DNA from 2 places in the Shewanella sp. WE21 genome. Region 2 is predicted to be linked to the other one. Evidence: riboswitches for the same ligand, from Rfam matches in the RefSeq annotation. Region 2 holds a riboswitch; the other holds the start of a gene.
What was found. A riboswitch is a leader RNA that binds a small molecule or an ion and turns the genes downstream of it on or off. The one in region 2 is predicted to bind lysine.
Positions count from the first base shown of each region.

Region 1: linked by a shared signal. The riboswitch ahead of lysC (lysine-sensitive aspartokinase 3) and the one ahead of CKQ84_RS16075 (Na+/H+ antiporter NhaC family protein) in region 2 are both predicted to bind lysine.

Region 1 is NZ_CP023019.1:1,000,962-1,009,303, reverse strand. Features, by position in the region: gene CKQ84_RS04310 (class 1 fructose-bisphosphatase) at 589-1,581, opposite strand; gene CKQ84_RS04305 (S9 family peptidase) at 1,848-4,160, shown strand; gene arcA (two-component system response regulator ArcA) at 4,249-4,965, opposite strand; gene CKQ84_RS04295 (DUF3293 domain-containing protein) at 5,554-5,988, shown strand; lysine riboswitch at 6,089-6,263, shown strand; gene lysC (lysine-sensitive aspartokinase 3) at 6,414-7,769, shown strand; gene CKQ84_RS04285 (succinylglutamate desuccinylase/aspartoacylase family protein) at 7,771-8,342, shown strand, end outside.
Region 2 is NZ_CP023019.1:3,608,583-3,616,924, forward strand. Features, by position in the region: gene CKQ84_RS16065 (electron transfer flavoprotein subunit beta/FixA family protein) at 1-723, shown strand, start outside; gene CKQ84_RS16070 (electron transfer flavoprotein subunit alpha/FixB family protein) at 724-1,650, shown strand; lysine riboswitch at 1,746-1,942, shown strand; gene CKQ84_RS16075 (Na+/H+ antiporter NhaC family protein) at 2,022-3,590, shown strand; gene CKQ84_RS16080 (M3 family metallopeptidase) at 3,734-5,884, opposite strand; gene CKQ84_RS16085 (cytochrome c3 family protein) at 6,088-8,187, opposite strand.

The DNA.
Region 1 (8,342 bases), 2.6 Mb from region 2:
TTTGCAGTTCAAAGATAAAGACAAAAATAGCTAATCATTAACGCTGGGAGTGTCATTATTGACTATCAGATATACACAGGGTTTAGCTGGATTAAAAAAGATGGTTCAGGAACCAATCTTTTGGGATTAACAGCTAACCCTGAGATTGAAGAAGTTCATCTTTCCCTGCGAAGTTGCAGAAGGGCATTGAAGACTCTTTATTAAAGGCAAAAGAGCAAATAGGCTTCATTTTTATGCCTTGATTACTTTCCAATAACTCTAGTGTTTGAGGAATACACCATCCCCTCGGAGTTGCCGCAGGGCGAATAGACAAATTGCGTGAGTCTCGGCATGGATGCCGAGCTAGCTTTCGCAGGTGCAGGGACGCATCCTTCGGAAGCGATAGCAGATTTGGCAATAAGCACAAGGGGCTTTCAACTCCGTTGGGGACGTCATGGAGCATCCAAGGAGGATAGGACGAGCAGTCCTCCTTGGTCGGGTGTGGGGTGAAGCCCCACGACCTTCTCGGCCGCAAGGCCGTATAAATAACAAAAAAGCCACTGTGGTCAGTGGCTTTTATCCTAAAAATCAAAATCTAAGCGATTCTGCTTAGTCCAGACTTGGTTCTTCGCTGTAATCAATACCGTGGTAGCTCAGGCAAGCGTCGACTTCGTTGCTGCTGCCTAGGATGACGGCAACACGTTGGTGAATGTGCGTTGGTTGAATATCCAAAATGGTTTCATAACCGGTAGAAGCCTTACCGCCAGCTTGTTCGACTAAGAAGGCCATTGGGTTGGCTTCGTACATCAAGCGCAGTTTGTACGGTTTTTTAGGATCTTTATTGTCGGTTGGGTAAGTGAAAATACCACCGCGAGATAGCACGCGGTGTACATCGCCAACCATGGCCGCAATCCAGCGCATGTTGAATGATTTTTCGCGTGGGCCAATTTTACCGAGCAGTAAATCGGCAATATAGGTTTGCATTGGCGCTTCCCAAAAACGCTGGTTCGACATGTTAATGGCAAACTCTTGGGTATCTGGGCTAATGCTCATGGCGGCGTTAGTCAGTAAAAACTCATTGGTTTCTGGATGCAAAGTAAAGAGTTGCACGCCTTGGCCTGTGGTCAATGCCAGCATGGTCGATGGACCATAAAGTACATAACCTGCGGCTAATTGTGCGCGGCCAGATTGTAAAAAACTAGTTTCAGTCAGCTCGCCAGCAGGCGCGGGCAGGATAGAGAAAATGGTGCCTACTAACGAGTTGATATCGATATTAGATGAGCCGTCTAGCGGATCGAAACACACTAGGTATTGACCATTTTGGCTGACTTCAACCACATGATCTTCTTCTTCCGACGCCAAACCACGCACTGTACCGTCAGCTTTTAATGCATCTTTGAGCATGTCGTTGGTGATGATATCCAGTTTTTTCTGGGTTTCACCTTGGACGTTTTCTTGCTCAGTCGCGCCTAACACGCCCGCAAGTGCACCGTGGCGAACGGCATGGCTAATGGCTTTTGAGGTGTCGGCTAAGGTTAAAATTAGGTGGGAGAGGGAGTCGTTCACTGCCTGTGAGGTCAGGTGCTGGGCCAGAGTCTGCATGTTATGTCCTTTAGAGGTTCAACAATGAGGTCAATTTCGTTATTTGCCGCGAATGATAACTCAGTTAGTCGACAATTTCAGCGATGTTGCTGATGCTTTTAGCGAATATTAAGGCTTTTTGGGATTATTTGGATTGAGCTTGGCGCAAGGGCCTAATTTGTATCGGCATATTGCATGCTCTTTCTATTTATAGGCGGCCTCTGGCACAATGTCGGCTTGTTTTTAATCGCTGACATCTTAGGCGATTATGCTCCCAAGGAATAATAATGATTAAAAATAGGTTAACTTGGTTCCCTGCGTGCTCACTTAAGGTGCGCGCCGTTCCCCTACTGATAGCGAGCCAAATGGCCATGATTTCGACAGCTATGTTTTCAATTACCCCAGCTTTTGCAATGGAAGGCGGCAAACTGCCACTGACGATTGAGCGAATGAATGCCTCGCCCGCATTAGCGGGCACCAGTCCTCGTGGTTTGAAATTGTCACCCGATGGTCAGCGTGTCACTTATCTTGCGGGCCGTAAAGACAATCAAAACTTTTATGATCTCTGGCAGATGGATGTAAAGACGGGTAAATCTAGCCTATTGCTCAATGCCGATAAGTTGGCAAGCAATGAATTATCCGATGAAGAAAAGGCCCGCCGCGAACGCCAACGTATTTATGGCGAAGGCATTATGGAGTACTTCTGGGCCGATGATAGCCAAGCGCTATTAATTCCGGCTGCTGGTAATCTGTATTATTTTTCATTAGTGGATAACAGAGTCAGCCAACTTCCCATTGGCGAAGGGTTTGCCACAGATGCGCGCCTATCACCCAAGGGACATTTTGTGTCTTTCGTGCGGGATCAAAATCTGTATGTGTTAGATCTGGCGACCAAAAAACTCCAAGCTATGACGAGCGATGGCGGCGGGGCGATTAAAAATGCCATGGCCGAGTTTGTCGCTCAGGAGGAAATGGATCGCATGACAGGTTATTGGTGGGCGCCCGATGAATCGGCCATCGCCTTTACCCGTATTGATGAGTCCGGTGTCGAGCAAGTAACCCGTAACGAAATCTATGCTGATGGTATTAAACTTACTGAACAGCGCTATCCCTATGCCGGCAAAAACAACGTCGATATCGCCCTCGGTGTGGTCACGTTAAAAGATAAGGCTATCAATTGGGTGAAGTTGCGCGAAGAGAACAGCGAAGACAAGAGCAAAGATATTTACCTGCCGAGGGTCGATTGGCTGCCCGATAGCAAACATTTGTCGTTCCAGTGGCAGAGTCGCGATCAACATAAGCTAGATTTGCAACTGGTGGCGTTAGATTCACTGACTAAGCCAAAAACCTTAGTGAAAGAACGCAGTAACGCTTGGGTGAACCTCAATAACGATCTGCACTTCTTAAAGCAGCAGTCTGCCTTTATTTGGGCGTCTGAGCGCGACGGCTTTAATCATCTGTATCTTTTTGACTTAAAAGGCAAACTTAAAACCCAATTGACTCAGGGCGAGTGGGCAGTCGATGCGTTGGAATACATAGATGAAACCGCTGGTTGGGTATATTTCACTGGCCGCAAAGATACGCCAATCGAGAAACAACTTTATCGCGTGCCTTTAGCGGGTGGCAAGGTTGAGCGGGTAAGCAAGCAAGCGGGCATGCACGACCCTGTGTTTGCCGACAATCAAAGTGTGTATCTGGATTATTTCAATAGCTTATCTCAGCCACCGCAGATCAGTTTACACGGTGACAAGGGCCAGCAACTGGCTTGGGTTGAGCAAAATGAAGTCAAGCAAGGCCATCCTTTATATGACTATGCGGGTCTGTGGCAAATCCCTGAATTTGGTGAACTGAAAGCCGAAGATGGCCAAGTGTTACAAACCCGTTTATTCAAACCTGTTCCCTTCGATGCGAGCAAGAAATACCCTGTCGTAGTGCGGGTTTACGGTGGGCCGCACGCACAGTTAGTGACCAACAGTTGGAGCGAGCAGGACTACTTTACCCAGTATCTGGTGCAACAAGGCTATGTGGTGTTCCAGTTGGATAACCGCGGCAGCGCCCACAGGGGCACAAAGTTTGAGCAAGTGATTTATCGTCACTTGGGCGAAGTTGAAGTCAAGGATCAAAAAGTGGGAGTGGACTATTTACGGAGTCTGCCATTTGTCGATGCCGATAATGTGGCAATTTACGGCCACAGTTACGGTGGTTATATGGCCTTGATGAGTTTATTTAAGGCGCCGGATTACTTTAAAGCCGCGATTTCGGGTGCACCTGTAACCGACTGGCGCTTATATGACACCCATTATACTGAGCGTTACTTAGCCCATCCTGAGGGGAATGAAAAGGGTTATGAAGCCAGCAGCGTGTTTCCCTATGTGAAAAATTATCAATCGGGTCTGTTGATGTATCACGGTATGGCCGATGATAACGTCTTGTTTGAAAACAGCACTCGGGTTTATAAGGCGTTGCAGGATGAAGGGAAATTATTCCAGATGATCGATTATCCTGGATCTAAACATTCGATGCGTGGCGAGAAAGTACGTAATCACTTATATCGCTCACTGGCAGATTTCCTCGATAGGCAGTTGAAAAACGCCAAATAGCAGGCATAAAAAAACCAGATCCTAGGATCTGGTTTTTTTGAATCGATTCTTATCAAACCAATTAATGCGGATGTCGCTTAGCGGGCGATTAGCCTTCTAAGTTACCGCAAAAACGATAGCCTTCACCGTGAATAGTCGCGATGATTTCTGGCGTATCTGGCAAGCTTTCGAAATGCTTACGGATACGACGGATAGTCACGTCTACAGTACGATCGTGTGGCTTAAGTTCACGGCCAGTCATTTTCATCAGTAGATCGGCACGAGTCAAAATTTTGCCTGGGTTTTCAACAAAGTGCAGCATAGCGCGGAACTCGCTACGTGGCAGTTTGTAAGATTCACCCTGTGGGCTCACTAATGAACGGCTGTTGATCTCTAAGCTCCAATCATTGAAGCGGTAGTATTCTACTGAGCTCTTTTCTTCGACTTCAGCGCCAGCGCTGTTGACACGAGTCAGAAGGTTACGAGCACGAATCGTTAATTCACGTGGGTTGAACGGCTTGGTAATATAATCGTCCGCGCCAATTTCAAGTCCAAGAATTTTGTCGACTTCGTTGTCACGACCTGTCAGGAAGATAAGACCGATGTTGTTGATTTCACGTAGTTCACGTGCCAACAATAGACCATTCTTACCTGGCAAGTTAATGTCCATAACGACCAAGTTAATTTTGTTTTCCTGCATAGCCTTATGCATTTCTGCGCCATCATTGGCCTCAGTTACCACATACCCTTCTGCCTCGAAAATACTTCTCAGCGTGTTACGGGTAACGGCTTCATCTTCAACGATCAGAATGTGCGGATTTTGCATATTATTTACCTAAATTTTAATCAGTTTATACTAACCAATAAGAGCAACTTACTTCGGGCTCTTATATTCATAAAAGCGTTGATACTTCCTTGAACTGCTTTGTGCTCAAAAGGAAAATCTTTACGGTGACATCTATATCTGGATGTAGATTAAGTGCACGTTTAAGTGTAATACGAGAAAACGTAATCAGTACCAACTTCGATAAGCAATAGTTAGAATAAGTTCCTTAACTATTGTTTTTTTTAAATGTTTAAAAGACAAATCAAATGTAGAACAGATTTTAAACAGATGCCCGGTCAGTTCACGTTACTTTAAGCGATATATGTAACAAACTGTATTGAACGATAAGCATCTTGCTCAATCTGTTTCAACTCACCAGTACGTACATTGTACTCGTTTTAGTCATTTGTTAACAAATGAAATGTTAACAAATTTTAGGTGAGCAGGGGTTTTTACCATGATATTTACTTTAGCTATTGATTAGTATAACTAATGTATTTCTTATTCCTGTGAGCCAGTTCACGCCTCTTTGGATTTTACAATCACTCTGCTACACTAGCTTGGGTTCATTTTTCGACTAGACTACCAATGGACAATACGACTCAAAATTTGTGGCAATGTTACCAAGCGCCGTTGTTTTTGCTGACTCAAGCATTATCCTGTGATTTTTCCTTTGCTGTTATTACCGCTCATAATCCTGCTTCAAAGCTTCTCTTTCCTAGCCAAAACCGTTTACTCGATCGCCAACTTCTTCGTGAAATTGAATTACTCGGTAGCCCTTATCGTGCTTTAGTGGGCGCAGCACCGGATTTATCCCACATGGAAAAAAGTTGGGCCGTGTTTATCGATAGAACGATGGCATTGCAATTGGGTAAGAAATTTAATCAATATGCGATTTATGTTGTCGAACAAGGGGATGTGAGCTTAGTGCCTTGCACCTTGGATGGACATGATGAAGTGTGTTTAGGCAAATTTAGAGATTATGTGCAGCTGGTATACGAGCTACCCGATTTGAACACTTAGTTGTTTTCAAAAGATTTTATTTAAATTGTTCATTTGTTATGAAATTAGCATTGACTTCATTAGGGGTTTATTGCTACTTTTTTCGTCCCTTTCCTAGGAAAGGAACAGAAGAGGAGCGTTAACTAGGTAGTCGGTCAGAGGAGCACAAACTCCAGCGATGACTGATGAGGGAGATTAACGCCGAGGCATAGATATGGTTGCTGCATGTTTATGTCGGTCGCTCAGGCTGAATCCTGACGATTGTCACCTGTAATTGGTGGAGAGCTTCTGGTGACGATTGCTGTTTCCCTTCTTTTGGGGTGCGTTATCATTGAGCACCAGGCTCTTCGAACGAAGTCAGTTCGGAGTGTGATCATGTTAGTTAATCAATATCTTATTCAATCTGCATTTATTTGTTGCCCTACGTGTTTCACGGAGGTGCGCTAATGTCCCTCGTTGTCGCAAAATTTGGTGGCACCTCAGTCGCCGACTATAACGCTATGAATCGCTGTGCCGACATAGTGTTAGCTAATCCTCATTGCCGTTTAGTTGTGGTCAGCGCTTCGAGCGGCGTGACGAATCTACTAGTGGAATTGACCCAAGAATCGATCAACGACGATGGACGATTACAGCGATTAAAACAAATTGCCCAAATTCAATATGCGATTTTAGATAAGCTCGGTCGTCCTAATGATGTGGCCGCCGCATTAGATAAATTATTGAGTCGTATGTCGGTATTGAGTGAAGCGCTTGCATCACAACGCAGCAAAGCGACCATGGATGAGTTGTTGTCCCTCGGTGAGCAATGTTCTTCAGCGTTGTTTTCGGCTGTGATCCGTGAGAAAGGTGTTAACTCAAGTGCCTTCGATGTGCGCCGAGTATTACGTACTGACAGTCACTTTGGCCGCGCCGAACCTCAGGTCGAGCAGATTGCGACTTTAGCTAGTGATTATCTACAGCCACTGTTAGCGGAACAAGTGATTGTCACGCAAGGCTTTATCGGTGCCGATGACGCCGGTCAAACGACCACGTTAGGTCGCGGCGGTAGTGATTATTCTGCTGCGTTGTTAGCCGAAGCGCTACGCGCCTCAGCGGTCGAAATTTGGACTGATGTTGCGGGGATTTATACAACGGATCCTCGTTTGGCGCCCAATGCCTTTCCGATTGCAGAGATCAGTTTCAATGAGGCTGCCGAGATGGCGACCTTTGGTGCCAAGGTATTGCATCCAGCGACTATTCTTCCTGCCGTTCGTCAGCAAATTCAAGTGTTTGTAGGTTCAAGTAAAGAGCCTGAAAAAGGCGGGACTTGGATCCGTCACCAAGTGGAAGATGCGCCCGTATTCCGCGCTGTGGCTTTGCGCCGCGATCAAACTCTGTTAAATCTGCACAGCTTGCAAATGCTGCATGCGCAGGGCTTTTTAGCGGAAACCTTTGCGACATTAGCGCGACATAAGATCAGTGTGGATTTGATTACCACATCAGAAGTGAATGTGTCTCTAACCCTAGATAAAACTGGTTCAGATTCAAGTGGTCAAGGTCTGTTGAGTGAGGCATTGCTACAAGAATTATCACAGCATTGTCGTGTGCGAGTTGAAGATGGATTGGCCTTAGTGGCGATTATCGGTAACCGCATCGCGACGACGCCGGGTATTTGTCGTCGTGTGTTTGAAGTGTTAGAGCCACACAATGTGCGGATGATTTGCCAAGGTGCCAGCCCACATAATCTGTGCGTGTTAGTGGCAGAATCGGAAGCGGCGCAAGTGGTTAAATCGCTGCATCAAAATCTATTCGAAGGCGTTTAGTATGTTGCCGACAACATCGTCTCTGCAAATCGGGGAGCTTGCCGCAGGGCAAGCACTCACTTTGCCTATCTACCATTTCAAGCCGAGTGACGATAAGGCAACTGGCCCCAAAGTGTATATTCAGGCCAATGTCCACGGTGCTGAAGTACAAGGTAATGCGGTGATTTATCAGTTGATGAAGCAGCTTGAACACTGTGATATCCGCGGCGAAATCACCTTAGTGCCATTGGCGAATCCACTCGGGATCAACCAAAAAAGTGGTGAGTTTACCCTTGGCCGATTTGATCCTATTACGGGCGCGAATTGGAATCGTGAGTATTTGAATCATGCTATTGATTTGCCGACTTGGTATGGCGAACATGCCAAGCTGAGTGATAGCGAGCTGCTCCAAGCCTATCGCAGTACTTTGGTTGAAGCCTGTCAGCAAAAATTGCGTCATGAATGGGGCATTACTACTGGCCATAGGCTCGCGGTTAATCTGCAGATTATGGCCCATGGCGCGGATATAGTGCTCGATCTGCATACGGGTCCTAAATCCTGTAAACATTTGTATTGTCCCGAATATGACTTAGC
Region 2 (8,342 bases):
GTTGTTGATGCCAATGTGAAGGTCAGGGTCAAAGCTGACAATACAAGTGTTGACACTGCAAACCTAAAAATGGCGTTGAACCCTTTTTGTGAAATCGCAGTAGAAGAAGCGGTTCGTTTAAAAGAAGCGGGTAGCGCTACTGAAGTGGTTGTTGTCAGTATTGGTAATAAAGCCGTGCAAGAACAACTGCGTACCGCGCTTGCATTAGGCGCAGATCGTGCAATTCATATCGATACTGAAGAAGAGCTCGTGCCAGTGTCTATCGCCAAATTGCTCAAAGCGGTACAAGACAAAGAACAAGCAGAGCTGGTGATTTTTGGTAAGCAATCCATCGATGGTGATAATAACCAAACTGGCCAAATGTTTGCCGCGTTAATGGATATGCCACAGGCGACCTTTGCTTCAGAAATCAAATTAGAAGCGAATACATTACAAGTCACCCGTGAAATTGACGGCGGCATGCAAACTCTCAAGCTGCCTTTACCTGCTGTCGTGACCGCTGATCTACGTTTGAACGAACCCCGTTACGCTTCACTACCTAACATAATGAAAGCCAAGCGTAAGCCATTAGAAGTATTTACTGTGGCAGACTTAGGCGTGACGTTAAAGAGTCACCAAACGATTGTGAAGGTCACTCCGCCAGCTGAACGTAAAGCGGGCATCATGGTAGCGTCGGTAGCTGAGCTAGTTGAAAAGTTAAAAAATGAAGCGAAGGTGATCTAAATGGCCATTTTAGTATTAGCTGAACATGATAATGCTGCACTGAAACTCGATACGGCAAAAATTGTTACCGCCGCCTGTGCCATAGGCGATGAAGTACATGTCTTGGTTGCGGGGCACCAATGTGGCGCGGTTGTCCAAGCGGCGCAGGCACTACAAGGTGTTAGCCAAGTACTCGTTGCTGATGCCAGCGTGTATGAAGCGCATTTAGCGGAAAATTTTGCCAAATTGCTGGTGGACTTAGCGCCAAACTATGGTCACATTCTGGCCTCGGCTTCAAGTTTAGGTAAGGACACGCTTCCGCGCGTGGCGGCATTATTAGATGTCGCGCAAATCTCAGAAGTTATTACCGTCGTCAATGCCGATACCTTTGTGCGTCCTGTGTATGCGGGTAATGCTTTAGCGACAGTGCAAAGCCATGATGCCATTAAAGTGATGACAGTGCGCGCCAGTGCGTTTGACGCTGCGCCAGAAGGTAACAGTGCGGCTGTGACGACACTCGATAAAGTGTTTGAAGCGAGAACTCAGTTTGTTTCTCAATCGCTGACAGTTTCTGCCCGTCCAGAGTTAGGCAATGCTGGCATTATTGTATCTGGCGGCCGAGGCATGGGCAGTGGTGAAAACTTCGGCATGTTAGAGCAACTTGCTGACAAGCTCGGTGCAGCAGTTGGCGCATCACGCGCCGCAGTTGATGCAGGTTTTGTGCCTAACGATTTACAAGTGGGTCAAACCGGTAAAATCGTTGCGCCAAACTTGTATATTGCCGTCGGTATTTCTGGCGCGATTCAACATTTAGCCGGCATGAAAGACGCTAAAGTCATCGTTGCAATCAACAAAGATCCTGAAGCGCCGATTTTTCAAGTTGCCGATTATGGACTCGTTGCTGATCTGTTTGAGGCGGTTCCTGAGCTGATTACAAGTCTCAGTTGATTTTATCTGTGATCTGGGTCACATTAAGTGACTTTGCGGTAGCATCTGCTAAGCCGCTTATGTTTTTATGTGCCTCACGCCCGTGTAAGGGCGTTCTTAGAAGTAGAGGCGCGCCAAATATTAGTAGTGATCAGTAGGGTGATTCCGTTGATCGATTGCGAAAGGATTTGGTGCCGAAGTGGTTCGATTTATCACGATCAACTGCTGGGGTTGTACCTAATAGGTGCAGCACTGCCATAGTATTTTCCGATATGGATATTGGGAATAGTTACTATGGAGCGCTACTGATAGGACAGGTGACTTTGGGTATCTATTGCCTTTTCCCACCAGTTCAGTCGCCCTCCATTCGTATTTAACGAAGATAATAATCAATGACTGTTATGAATTATGCCGATTCGGCACTTTCCTTGTTGCCGCCTGCGGTGGCTATCGTGTTGGCGATCTTGACTCGCCGTGTACTGCTTTCTTTGGGGTTAGGTATTTTAATTGGTGCTTTATTGCTCAATCAATTTTCACCTTTAGCAACGGGTGAGTTTGTATTTAATGGCGTTAAAGGGCTTTTTTGGACTGATAAAGGTCTAAATTCGTGGAACTTATATATTCTCGGTTTCTTAATTGTACTGGGAATGATTACAGCGTTAATTACCGTAAGTGGCAGCGCGCGGGCTTTTGCCGATTGGGCTCGTTTACATATACGTAATAAACGTGACGCTAAACTATTGACCATGTTTTTAGGTTGCGTAGTTTTTATTGATGATTATTTCAATAGTTTAGTTGTTGGTTCGGTCGCTCGACCTGTTACTGATCGTTATTATGTTTCCCGCGCGAAGTTAGCTTATTTATTAGATTCTACTGCCGCGCCTGTGTGCGTTATTTCTCCAGTTTCGAGCTGGGGCGCTTATATTATCGCACTCATTGGCGGGATATTAACTGCCCATGGTTTTGCTGATACGGGTCATTTGAGTATTTTTATTCAAATGATCCCAATGAACTTTTACGCAATCTTCTCCTTGTTATTATTACTTTTTGTTGTCTTTATGGGATTAGATGTTGGGCCAATGCGTGAGCATGAGCTCAATGCCCAACGTGGTAATTTATACGATGAGTCTAAAGGATTACCGCCTGGGGCGAACGCGGATTTACCTGAAGCCGAAACCGGTAAGATTTTAGGTCTATTTCTGCCGATTACCGTGTTGGTATTTGCAACCCTCTATTTTATGATTAACAGTGGCGCTCAAGTACTCGCGGCGGAAGGGATTGAATTTAATATTATTTCTGCTTTTGAGAAAACCGATGTCAGTTCATCACTTTTCTTTGGTGCATTAATTGGTCTAGCGGTTTCGCTGATATTGAATTTAGTGCAAGGCGTTGAGAAATTGATGATAGTCAAAGGTATAGTGCAGGGCGCTCGCTCTATGCTGCCGGCGATTTACATCCTGTTATTTGCTTGGACAATCGCAGGGGTGATTGGTCAACTCGAAACCGGTAAGTTTATGGCGAGTTTAGCAACAGGAAATATTCCGTTCGCGTTTTTACCCGCCTTAATGTTTGTGCTAGCAGGTATTACTGCGTTCTCAACTGGTACTAGCTGGGGTACGTTCGGGATCATGTTGCCGATTGCTGCTGATATGGCTATGGGAAGTCACACAGGCATGATGTTGCCTATGCTTGCCTCTGTGCTGGCGGGGGCTGTATTTGGCGATCACTGTTCACCAATTTCCGACACGACTATCTTGTCGTCTACGGGCGCCAGTTGCCACCACATTGACCATGTGGTGACTCAGCTACCTTATGCACTCATTGCGGCGTTTATTAGCTTAGTGGGTTATGTGGCACTTGGATTTACCGAGTCTGTTGTCGCGGGTTTAGTGGCTTGTAGTGTGGCATTTGTGATTAGTATTATCGTACTTAAAATCAAATCTAAAGGCGCAATTAGCTAGACGTTAATTGAAACCTTTCACTGCAAACGTTCACGACAAATAAGTCAAAATAAATCAGCCAGCATTATGCTGGCTGATTTTTTGGTTAAGGCTGAGTTTGTCTTTATCTATAGCCTATCGCATTAAGGCTATCAACTCTTAGCTTAGCGTGCTTGATCTAGACCGCGGCGTTTAAGTAAGCCTTCTGTGGTGGGTTCTTGTCCGCGGAAGTTTTTGTAGGCGTCCATTGGCGCTATGCTATTACCCACTTCACGGATCGTTTTGCGGTACTTCATGCCGATTTCACGATTGAGCCCGCCTTGGGTTTGTACATAGGCAAACGCATCCGCCGCTAAAATCTCACTCCACATATAAGCGTAATAACTTGCCGAGTAACCGCCGGGGAAGGCATGGGCAAAATAGGTCGACTTATAACGCGGAGGTACGGCACTAATGTTTAAACCGTGCTTTTTCAAGGCATTGGCTTCAAAGGTTGGTACATCTTGCAGCGGCGTATCTGGGCTTAATGAATGCCATTCCATGTCTACTAATGCGGCGGCCATGTATTCCAGTGTGTCAAAGCCTTGGTTGAAGCTGCCAGATTTCAGCAGTTTTTGCAGCAGTTCATCGGGAATGGGTTTGCCTGTTTCATAGTGTTTCGCGTAGTTCGCTAACACTTTTGGATGGGCGGCCCAATCTTCTTCAAACGTCGATGGAAATTCAACAAAGTCGCGTGAAACCGAGGTGCCCGCCAGACTTGGATAAGTCACTTTAGAGAACATGCCGTGGGTGCCGTGACCCATTTCATGGAACATAGTGGTGACTTCGTTATAGCTGACGAATGTGGGTTCACCTTCGGGCGCTTTCTTTATGTTCATCACGTTGACGACCACAGGTTTAGTGCCTTCTAGGAAGGATTGACCGACGAACGAACTCATCCAAGCGCCACCACGTTTACCTTCACGGGCAAAATAGTCGGCGTAGAAAATGGCCATGCTTGAGCCATCGGCATCAAACATTTCGTAGGCTTTCACATCGGGATGGTAAACCGGTAAATCTGGGCGTGGTTTTAAGGTGACGCCATAGAGTTCTTTGAGTGTGTAGAATACGCCGTCTTCGAGCACACGGTTAAACTCGAAGTATGGGCGAATGCTATTGGCATCGAGGGCGTATTTTTCTTGGCGAACTTTTTCTGCGTAAAACTCCCAGTCCCACGGTGCCAGTCCAAATTTCCCACCGGTTTTAGTGATCATCGCTTGAATGTCGGCCGCTTCTTTCTCTGTGTTAGCAACTACCGCAGGCACCATTGAGCCAAACATGCTGTAAACCGCTTCGGGTGTTTTGGCCATTTGCGGTGCTAATCGATAACTTGCCCAGTTTTCATAGCCTAATAATGTTGCGCGCTCGGCTCTGAGTTTCGCTAAACGAGATACGAGTGACGCAGTTTCGTTTTCACCAGTTAAGCCACGGTTCGCTGAGGCTTCCCAAATACGCTGGCGTAGCTCACGGTTTTCCAGTGATGCCAACACAGGTTGGCGAGTGGTGTTGGTGATGTTAATCAGATACTTGCCATCGTGACCGGCCGCTTTGGCATCGTTCGCGGCTGAAGCTATTTCACCGTCGGTTAATCCAGCAAGTTCACTTTTTGAATCCACCACAACGGCGATTTCTTTGGTTAAGCGTAATAAACGCTGAGAGAACTCATTCGTTAGTGTTGATTGTTCTTCATTTAACGCGCGGATTTTAACTTTTTGTTCATCGGTAAGTTTAGCACCAGCCATGATAAAGCGTTGGTGATATACCTCAACCAAACGTACGGCTTCTGGGGTTAACCCTAAGTTAGTGCGGTCGTTATAGATAGCTTCGATACGGGCAAATAGCGCTGGGTTTAAGTTGATATTATCTGAGTGGGCCGCCATTTTTGGCGCCATTTCGCCTTGGATTTTACGCAGTTCTGGATTGCTATTCGACCCTGCTAAATTATAAAACACGCTTGATGCACGGTTGAGTAGAGCGCCGCTTTTCTCCATAGCCACAATCGTATTATCGAAGGTTGCTGCTGCCGGATTATTGGCTATTGCGAGAATTTCTTGATACTGCTCAGCCATGCCTTGCTCTAGGGCTGGCGCGAAGTGCTCATTCTTAATGAGGCTAAAATCAGGGGCTTGATATTGCAGGTTACTGGCTTGGAACAGCGAGTTTTGGGTTGGTACCGAGATAACGTTAGGTGCTTTAGTTTCTGTGCTGCTGCAACCTGCCATGAATCCGGCGGTGAGAGTGGCGCCGATGGCGATGGCAATAAAACTTTTACGCATAATTGAGTGACTTCCTTTGAATTGTTGTTTTTTTAGGACTGTAACGTTAGTAACTTAAATAGGACTGAAAATGGCTTGTTATCGGGAATGTCTAAGTAAAAAAGGAGTCTCGCATTAGCGAGACTCCTTTGGCTATTTCCTTGCAGGGAAAATAGGTACCGCTTTTTACTTACTTCTTAATCACGCGATGATGAGATGATTAATTAGCGAGTAAACTTGTGGTATTTATCAATACCAGAACTTCTACCTGTGTCATGACATACTGCACAGGATTCAGAGGTCGGTTGTTTAAACCAGTCAGCAACCTTTGGTATGCTGATTTCACCACCGTTGCTTGCCATATGCGCCTTAGCTGAATCGCTAGTGTGGCAGGCATAACAGTTTGCGGTGACTGGGCTTGTCATTTTGCTACCTGGCTCAGCGATGTATTGATTTGGCACTTTGCTTAAATCAATCGCTTTTTCATGACAGGCAACGCAGCTAGTAGAGGCTTCAATCGCGCCTGCACCGTTAGCGGTTTGCGCTTGAGTTCCATCAGCTTTAACTTCACCGACTTTAGCGCCATTACCCCAGTGCCAGCTGTGCACCATAGGACCAAAACCTGCGCCTAAGGCTGCTGAAGTACGTTCCATGCCGTTGTCATGGCAGGCGATACAAGCTTTACCACCTTCATCGAAGGCACCATTTTTGTGGAACGCAGTGGCATCGTTGTGACAAGTAGTACAGCTGTTAGTACTCGCTATCTCACGACGTTCGAAGCCAGAGACCTTTTGAGTGGTGACAGGGTTAACGACATCTGAGTAAGCCGTAAAGGATATGCCCATAGAACCATCATAACCTGTCGCTCTTAGGTTGCCATTACTTTGGTAGCGTTGCTTACCATCATATTCCATCCAACCAGCGGTACTGAATGTCACGCGGGCAGAATAAACATAGTTAGCATTCACTGCGCTGATATCCGTCAGTAAATGACAGATATTTTTAGTGCCGTCAGTGTTGTAACCATAGTAGTAGTTAGTACGGTTACCTGGACGACCCACTAAGCTGCCATTTTCATAGGAATGTAAATAAGCGCCCGCATAAACTACGGGTTTCTTAGCGTCATATACTAGCGGGCTAGAATAGTTAAAGTTGTCTTTAATGCTAAAGACGTTACCATCGGTGTCTTTCACTGTCAGCGTTGTACACCAGCCTGGGGCGGTTACTGCAGCCGCAGCACCTGTTGGTGCATAGTGGTCTGTCTTGGTAGAAATATCATCTACTTTAACAGGTGTTGATAGACTCAATTTATACTTAGCGCGAATCGCTTGGCGTTCGGTTATACCCGCTTTGCTTTCGTGCATAATGCGCAGATCCGCACCATTACTTGGGATAATAGCCCCTGGTACGCCACCACTGTCATGGCAATCAATACAACCTGGTCCAGCTACGTTGATGTTTTTAGGTGCTTCAACGTGACAAGATGTACAGTTTTGTACTGAAAAGTCTTTAGTAAAATCTTGGTGATTGATATGACCAATTTTAGATAGGGTGTTTGTCGCATAGCCACCCGTAGAGAAACCTTCAGCATTGACAACTGCACGGCTAACTGAACCGTGACACACTAAACAGCCTTCCACGAAGGTGACTTCGCTGTCCATGCCAGTAGCGACATAGCTTGCATGACGACGAGGGCTTGTTGAGTAGTCGATATGGCAAGAGTAACAACTATCAGTTGTGGTTGAATGGGTGCCTTCAGGTTTGTTAACGACCAGAGGTTTAGAGGTCGCAATACCATTATTACCACCGACACGTAACCAAACAATACCTTCAGTGCTTGGATTAACCCCTTTCATTGGTACTTTAAATTGGTAATGACCATCAGCTAAAGCGGTCAATTCAGCGCCGACGGTTGCTTGAGTTGCTTCACCGCCAATATGGACGTTATCTGCAACACCATTTTTATCAGCTTCGGTGCGGTTAGTGATGAAGCCTTTATCTGTTAGTGCAGCCACTTTGGCTTGAGCATTTAACAGTCCGTTGATTAGGTTATTGTTTTCATCTGTAATTTCAAATTCGTAAGTGATACTGCCTTCGCCAAAGCTATAGTTGATCACTTTGACGTTAGTCATAGTAGAACTGGTGACTGGGGGCGGTGTTCCAGGCTCTCCGGGTGTTCCAGGTTCACCGGGTGTTCCAGGGATACCGGGCGTTCCTGGTGCTCCATCTACACCATCTTTACCATCATCGCCACAGCCAACAAGGGCGCCAGTTAGTGCTAAGGCAACTAAATATGCCAGTTTTCTAGAGGTGAAAATTCTCATCATAATCTCCATTTGATCCAATATGCGAATAAAGGACGGAGTGGAGCACTAAAGTTTGCAGGGTAGATTAGTGCTTTGACCGTTGGTCTCAATTTGCAAGCTATCGAATACTTTTCTTTTTTTAATTGAGCACGTTTTGTCTCGAATGAAAGATT